One region of the Marinobacter shunpengi genome, then DNA from elsewhere that is predicted to be linked to it. Evidence: predicted binding sites of a transcription regulator. Region 1 holds the regulator's gene; each other region holds the start of a gene.
What was found. The regulator LexA, encoded in region 1, represses DNA repair genes until DNA is damaged. The targets are predictions, from matches to a motif close to CTGTNTNNNNANACAG.

Region 1 (2,270 bases):
AGGATGACTCCATGGCTCTGCCCCTGCGCTGACGCTCGCTCCAGGGCGCCGAAATCACGGCTGGACAATCGGCTGGTCCACATCACCACGGCATGGCAGGTGCCGGCGCCCAGAGCCCGCTCCGCCAGCTCAAAGGCTGAATAGTCACGGGTGGACCTCAGAACCAGCAACTCACTGGCGACAATGCCATGCATGGTCTGCCACTTGCTGACCAGCTCCTGAGGCGGATCGATCCAGGCCAGCCACCGGCGCTCCTGGTTCAGTTGCGTCAACATCGGCAGCAGCAACTGGAAATTCTCCACCTGCCCCGGTGGCAGGATGACCTCCGTCACATTCGCCCGGGACGCACCGGTTTCCGGCACCTCGCTGGCCCCTCCGGCCCGGACCGGATCGGAGGGCACCGGTGATGCCCCGGCATGCAACCGCCGGGGCCGCGCCGCCGCCTGCGGCGCTACTGCGCCGGTAACAGGTATAGCAGCCGTATTCATGCTCAAACCCAACTGTTCCATGAGATCCTCCCGGATTCGTTGCAGCCCCTGCCCGGGACCACTTGATAAACTTCTAGTGCAGGTCGGAACGGCGGATGACGCCGACCCCGAGCCCTTCAATCACCAACTCCTGCTCACGCAGGTCCACCACTATCGGTTCGAATTCATCGTTTTCGGCGATGAGCAGCACCTGGGCACCTTCGCGGCGGAAACGCTTGACCGTCACCTCTTCCCCCACCCGGGCGACCACCACCTGGCCGTTGTGGACATCCTGGGTGCGATGTACCGCCAGCAGGTCGCCGTCCAGGATGCCGATATCCTTCATGCTCATGCCCCTGACCCGCAGCAGGTAGTCCGCTGACGGATGGAAGAACTCCGGCTGCAGGGTGCAGTAGTCCTCGATGTTCTCCTGGGCAAGGATCGGATTACCCGCCGCCACCTGGCCGACCACCGGCAGGCCGGGGTTTTCCTCCTCCTCGGGCAGGCGGATACCACGGCTGGTGCCGGGCACCATCTCGATCGCGCCCTTGCGGGCCAGCGCCCGCAAATGTTCCTCGGCGGCGTTGGCGGAACGGAAACCCAGTTCCAGGGCAATTTCCGCCCGGGTCGGCGGATAGCCGGTCTCATCCACGTAGCGGCGAATGATGTCCAGTACCTGGCTCTGTCTTGCAGTCAGTTTCATGGCGTTTTCTCTCCTGTGGCAGTTCCCTGCCCCGGCCTTCCTCCGGCACAATGGCTGGACTGCTGTCCGCCGATGCTGGGGTTATATACAGTAACTCAGACTTTATACAGTATTTTATCCAGTGTAAACCCCTGTATGCTCGAAGTCGGCATGTCCGTCACGGCGAGACGTCTTTCAACGCAACAGTCCATCCCGGCCACCGGGATGGACAGGCACACCACAGTCAACCCGAACCGGGGAGCAACGCCCATGGCCAGTCGCTGCAGGATGCCCGACGTGATGACCACGCGGGACGGAAAGCCAAGAAGTGTGGGAGTGGAGATCGAAATCTCGGGCCTGGGCTACGAGAAACTGGTAGCCCTGGCCGCGGAAATTCTGGACGGAACCGCCAGCAACAGTGGCCGGTATGTAAGCAAGGTGGACACCCCCCTGGGGGAGTTCACCGTTGAACTGGATTCCGACCCCATCAAGGAGCTGGACCTGCGGGATGAGCGGGTGCCGGAATCCCTGCGGGAGCTCGGCGGCCATGCCATGGAAATGATCGACTACGCGGCTGAGCGCCTGGTACCCCTGGAAATTGTCTCGCCGCCGGTGCCCTTTGACCAGCTCGATACCATTGAGAGGCTGTCGGACCGGTTGCGGGAAGCCGGCGCTGTCGGCAGCCGGGAGGCCATACTCTACGCCTTCGGTCTCCAGCTCAACCCCGAGCTGCCGAACCTGGATGCGGATACCCTGCGCCGCTACCTGCAGACATTCGCCGCCCTCTACGACTGGCTCAAGGGCCGCCACCAACTGGATTTCAGCCGCAAGCTCACCAACTATATCGAACCCTGGGCCGGCAGTTATGTGGACCGCCTGATTGCGGAGGACTACGCCCCGGACCTCGAGGGCCTGATGCGTGACTACCTGGAAGACAACCCCACCCGCAACCGGGCCCTGGACCTGCTGCCGCTGTTCGCCCACCTGGACGCGGACCTGCTTGCGGAGTACGTGGATGACCCCCGGATCAAGTCCAGGCCAACGCTGCATTACCGGCTGCCGGACTGTGATATCGACAACCCCGCCTGGCATTTCTCCACGGTCTGGAACGACTGGGTGGT
Region 2 (2,270 bases), on a different contig from region 1:
AAATCAGAGCAGTTCGCCGTTGGCTTCTTCCTCTTCAGCGGTTGCCGGCTCCTTGTCCTTGGGTACGGGCTTGGGCATCAACTTATCGCGAATGGCGGTTTCAATCTCGGTGGCAATGTCCGGATTCTCCTCCAGGAACTTGGCGGCATTAGCCTTGCCCTGGCCGATCTTGTCGCCCTTGTAGGCGTACCAGGCACCGGACTTGTCCACGAACCCTTCCTTGACTCCCATGTCCACCACTTCCGCCATGTGGTAAATACCCTTGCCGTACATGATCTGGAACTCGGCCTGCTTGAACGGCGGCGATACCTTGTTCTTCACCACCTTGACCCGGGTGTCGTTACCCACCACCTCGTCACCTTCCTTGACGGAGCCGATGCGGCGGATATCCAGGCGCACTGAGGAATAGAACTTGAGGGCGTTACCGCCGGTGGTGGTCTCCGGGCTGCCAAACATCACGCCGATCTTCATACGGATCTGGTTGATGAATACCAGCAGACAGTTGGCGTGTTTGACGTTGCCGGTAAGCTTGCGCAGGGCCTGGGACATCAGACGAGCCTGCAGACCCACATGGCTGTCGCCCATTTCCCCTTCGATTTCCGCTTTCGGAGTCAGCGCCGCAACGGAATCGACGATGATGACGTCTACCGCGTTCGAACGCACCAGCATGTCGGCAATTTCCAGTGCCTGCTCACCGGTATCCGGCTGGGATACCAGCAGATCGTCCACATTCACACCGAGCTTTTCGGCGTAAACCGGGTCCAGAGCATGCTCTGCGTCGATGAAGGCACAGGTTTTATCATCTTTCTGGGCTTCGGCGATCACCTGGAGGGTCAGGGTGGTTTTACCGGAGCTTTCCGGGCCATAGATTTCACAGATCCGGCCATAGGGCAAGCCGCCGATACCCAGGGCCACGTCCAGGCCAAGTGAGCCGGTGGAAACCGCCGGAATGGCTTCCCGGGGCTGGTCGCCCATTTTCATGACGGCGCCCTTGCCGAACTGGCGTTCAATCTGGCTCAGTGCCGCGTTCAGTGCTTTGTTGCGATTGTCTTCCATCAGTGCAAACCCTCAATGTTTCCGACTGTCCCGGACCACTTTACTGTATACTTGAACAGTATTAAACCACAGTCCTGATCCCAGACCAACCCCATTCAGAAAATCCCCTTTGCAGGGTCGTGTGCAACGCCGGATCAGAGCGTCTGGACGTAATCCGTCAGCCCCTGCAACGCATAGACCACGCTCTGCCGCCGGACCGCATCGCGGTCACCGTCGAAGTGGCAACGATGCGCCACGATACCACTGGTCGGCGCCCCCCAGGCGAACCAGACCGTGCCCACCGGCTTGCCCTCGCTGCCCCCGCCAGGACCCGCCACGCCACTGGTGGCAATGGCAAAATCCGCACCGGTCGCCTTTACCGCACCCGCCACCATCTGCCGTACCACCGGCTCGCTGACGGCGCCATGCTGTTCCAGGTTTTCGGCTGAAACGTGCAACAGCTCACGTTTCATGCCGTTGCTGTAGGTCACCAGGCCACCGAGGACATAGTCCGACGAGCCTGGCCGGTCGGTCAGGGCCTTTACGATCCAGCCACCGGTACAACTCTCCGCCGTCACCATGGTCTGCCCCCGCAGGGAAAGGAGGTCACCCAGGTGGTTGGCCGCCTGCTCCATGGTCGAGTCTTTCAACATCCGCAGCCTCCTCGTTTCATCCAGCGTCATATTTTCTTACAATCCGGTGGCCCTGTCTGCGAGCAACAATATCGCTACGGTGTGGTTCGCTATCACGCAGTCTTCGGGGCACCGGCTTTTAGCCGATTCTACACCGGGATTTCTCAGACTCCACCAACTGGGCGCACATTACATGTCGGCAGCACAGAACGACCTTTCCAGGCACACCCCCATGATCCGCCAGTACCTGAAGATCAAGGGGGAGCACCCCAATGAACTGCTGTTCTACCGTATGGGGGATTTCTACGAGCTGTTCTATGATGACGCCAAAAAGACCGCTGAACTGATCGATATCACCCTGACTGCCCGGGGCCAGTCCGGCGGCAACCCGATTCCCATGGCGGGAGTGCCCTACCATGCTGCCGAGAACTACATCGCCCGCCTGGTTCGCGCCGGCCAGTCCATCGCCATCTGTGAGCAGATCGGCGACCCGGCTACCGCCAAGGGCCCGGTGGAGCGCAAGGTGGTGCGCATCATTACCCCGGGCACCCTCAGCGACGAGGCCTTCCTGGAAGACCGCCGCGACAACCTGTTGCTGTCCAT
Region 3 (2,270 bases), on a different contig from region 1:
AAACGACGACCGATCAGACGCTTGATGGCGTACAGCGTGTTATGGGGGTTGGTCACCGCCTGACGCTTGGCGGACTGGCCAACCAGCGTTTCACCATCGTCGGTGTACGCGATGATGGAAGGCGTGGTGCGATCGCCCTCTGCGTTCTCGATCACCTTGACCTTGTCACCATCCATGATGGCAACACAGGAGTTGGTCGTGCCCAGGTCGATACCGATAATCTTGCTCATGAAATCACTCCAGTTAGCTATTCAGTCCGGATGCTGCCTGATCCGGATTTACCTGATTCTTTTCCGGCCCACCAGGGACCGCGTCTTGACTGTTACCTGCCTATATTGGCTCCGACGCCGACTTTTCAAGCCTGCTCATCGATTTTTGGCGCATCTTCGGCCTTGGCGACCACCACCATGGCCGGACGCACCAGACGCTCGTTCAGCGTGTAACCCTTCTGCACCACGGCCACCACGGAATTGGGCTCGGCGTCCGGCGCCGGCACCATGGACATGGCCTCGTGCAATTGCGGGTCAAAGGGTTCGCCCACGGGGTTCAACTGCTGCACGTTGAACTTGCCCAGACTCTTCAGGAACAGGTCCAGGGTCATTTCCACCCCTTCCCGGATGGACGTGACAACGTCATCGGAATCCTGCTGTCCCTCTGTGCTCTCAACGGCCTTTTCAAGGCTGTCGGCCACCGGCAGCAGCTCCTTGACGAACTTTTCAAGGGCAAACTTATGGGCCTTCTCCACGTCGATCTCCGCCCGGCGGCGCACGTTCTGCATTTCCGCCTGACTCCTGAGCACCTGGTCCTTCAGCTCCTGGACGCGGGTCTCCATGGAATCGGCGTCCTCCTCCGGTGAGGAGGTCTCACCCGGCTGCTGCTCGGACACCGGCTCACCGGCCCGCTCCTCCGCTTTCAGCTCTTCATCGACATTTTCATTGCGATTTTCGTCAGCGCTCATCAGCTACTCCCGGTTATGCCTGTGCGCGGCTCGCCGCGCCTTTATCCAATGATGGTAAAAACTTGCCATCGGATATGGGGCCCAAATAAGCGCTTTCAACCATGAGCATTTCACAGAATTCGCCACACTGGATTTGCATACAGCAATTTTGCTGTATATATTCACAGTCACTGTATGCCTAAACAGTGTTCGTGACTCAGGGAGACACCACATGCTGACTCAACTCACGGTTTCCAATTACGCCATTGCCGAACGCGTCGAACTCCAGTTCCAGAAGGGCATGACCGCCCTCACCGGAGAGACCGGCGCCGGCAAGTCCATTGTGCTGGACGCACTCGGGCTGGCCATGGGAGGCCGTGGCGATGCCAGTGCTGTTCGCCATGGCGCCAAGCGGGCGGATATTACCGCCACCTTCGACATCGCCCGGATCCCTGAAGCCCGGGAATGGCTGGAGGAACAGGACCTGGATGACGGCAACGACTGCATCCTGCGACGGGTGATCGGCCGGGATGGCCGTTCCCGCGCCTACATCAACGGCCAGCCCTGCCCGCTGAACCAGTTGAAGGACCTGGGCGCCACGCTAATGGATATCCACAGCCAGCACCAGCACCAGTCTCTCCTGAAGAAGGACACCCACCGTCGCCTGCTGGACGAATTCTCCGGCTCCGAAGACCTTGCCATCAAGACCCGCCTGGCCTGGAAACAGTGGCACCAGGCCCGGGAACGGCTGACCAGCCGTCAACAGAATGCGGATGAAACCGAGGCCCGGTTGCAGCTCCTGCGCTACCAGGTCGAAGAACTGGACCGCCTGGCCCTCGAGGAAGACGAGCAGACGCGCCTTGAGCAGGAACAGGAACAGCTCAGCCACGCGGAAACCGTCCGCCAGCACAGCCACCATGCCGCCATGTTGTGCTCCGAGGATGAAACCAGCGCCGCCGACATGGTTCGCCAGGCCCTGCAGCAACTTGAGCAACTGCCGGTCCAGGTACCGGCCCTGGCTGACACCATCCAGATGCTCAATGAAGCCCAGATCCAGTTGTCGGAGGCCGGCAACAACCTGGTCCATTTCGTGGAGGATTACGAGGCGGATCCGGAGCGCCTGCAGGAAGTGGAGGATCGCCTCAGCGCTATTTACCAACTGGCCCGGAAGCACCGCATCCAACCGGAGGAACTGCCGGAGCTGCACCAGCGACTGGGCGAGGAACTGGCCGAACTTGATGGCAGCGAAGGCAGCCTGGAACAACTGGAGGCCGATGTGGAGAACTATCGCAAGGCCTACCAGACGGTGGCCGACAAACTGTCCAAGGCCCGG

Region 2: the regulator LexA is predicted to act here: its motif matches at 1,100-1,115, upstream of recA (recombinase RecA).
Region 3: the regulator LexA is predicted to act here: its motif matches at 1,110-1,125, upstream of recN (DNA repair protein RecN).

The regions. Positions count from the first base shown of each region.
Region 1 is NZ_JBJJLA010000015.1:412,880-415,149, forward strand. Features, by position in the region: gene ACJO3T_RS09915 (cell division inhibitor SulA) at 1-509, opposite strand, end outside; gene lexA (transcriptional repressor LexA) at 562-1,170, opposite strand; gene ACJO3T_RS09925 (amidoligase family protein) at 1,420-2,270, shown strand, end outside.
Region 2 is NZ_JBJJLA010000010.1:177,286-179,555, forward strand. Features, by position in the region: gene recA (recombinase RecA) at 4-1,056, opposite strand; gene ACJO3T_RS05390 (CinA family protein) at 1,191-1,688, opposite strand; gene mutS (DNA mismatch repair protein MutS) at 1,861-2,270, shown strand, end outside.
Region 3 is NZ_JBJJLA010000017.1:113,699-115,968, reverse strand. Features, by position in the region: gene dnaK (molecular chaperone DnaK) at 1-230, opposite strand, end outside; gene grpE (nucleotide exchange factor GrpE) at 356-958, opposite strand; gene recN (DNA repair protein RecN) at 1,170-2,270, shown strand, end outside.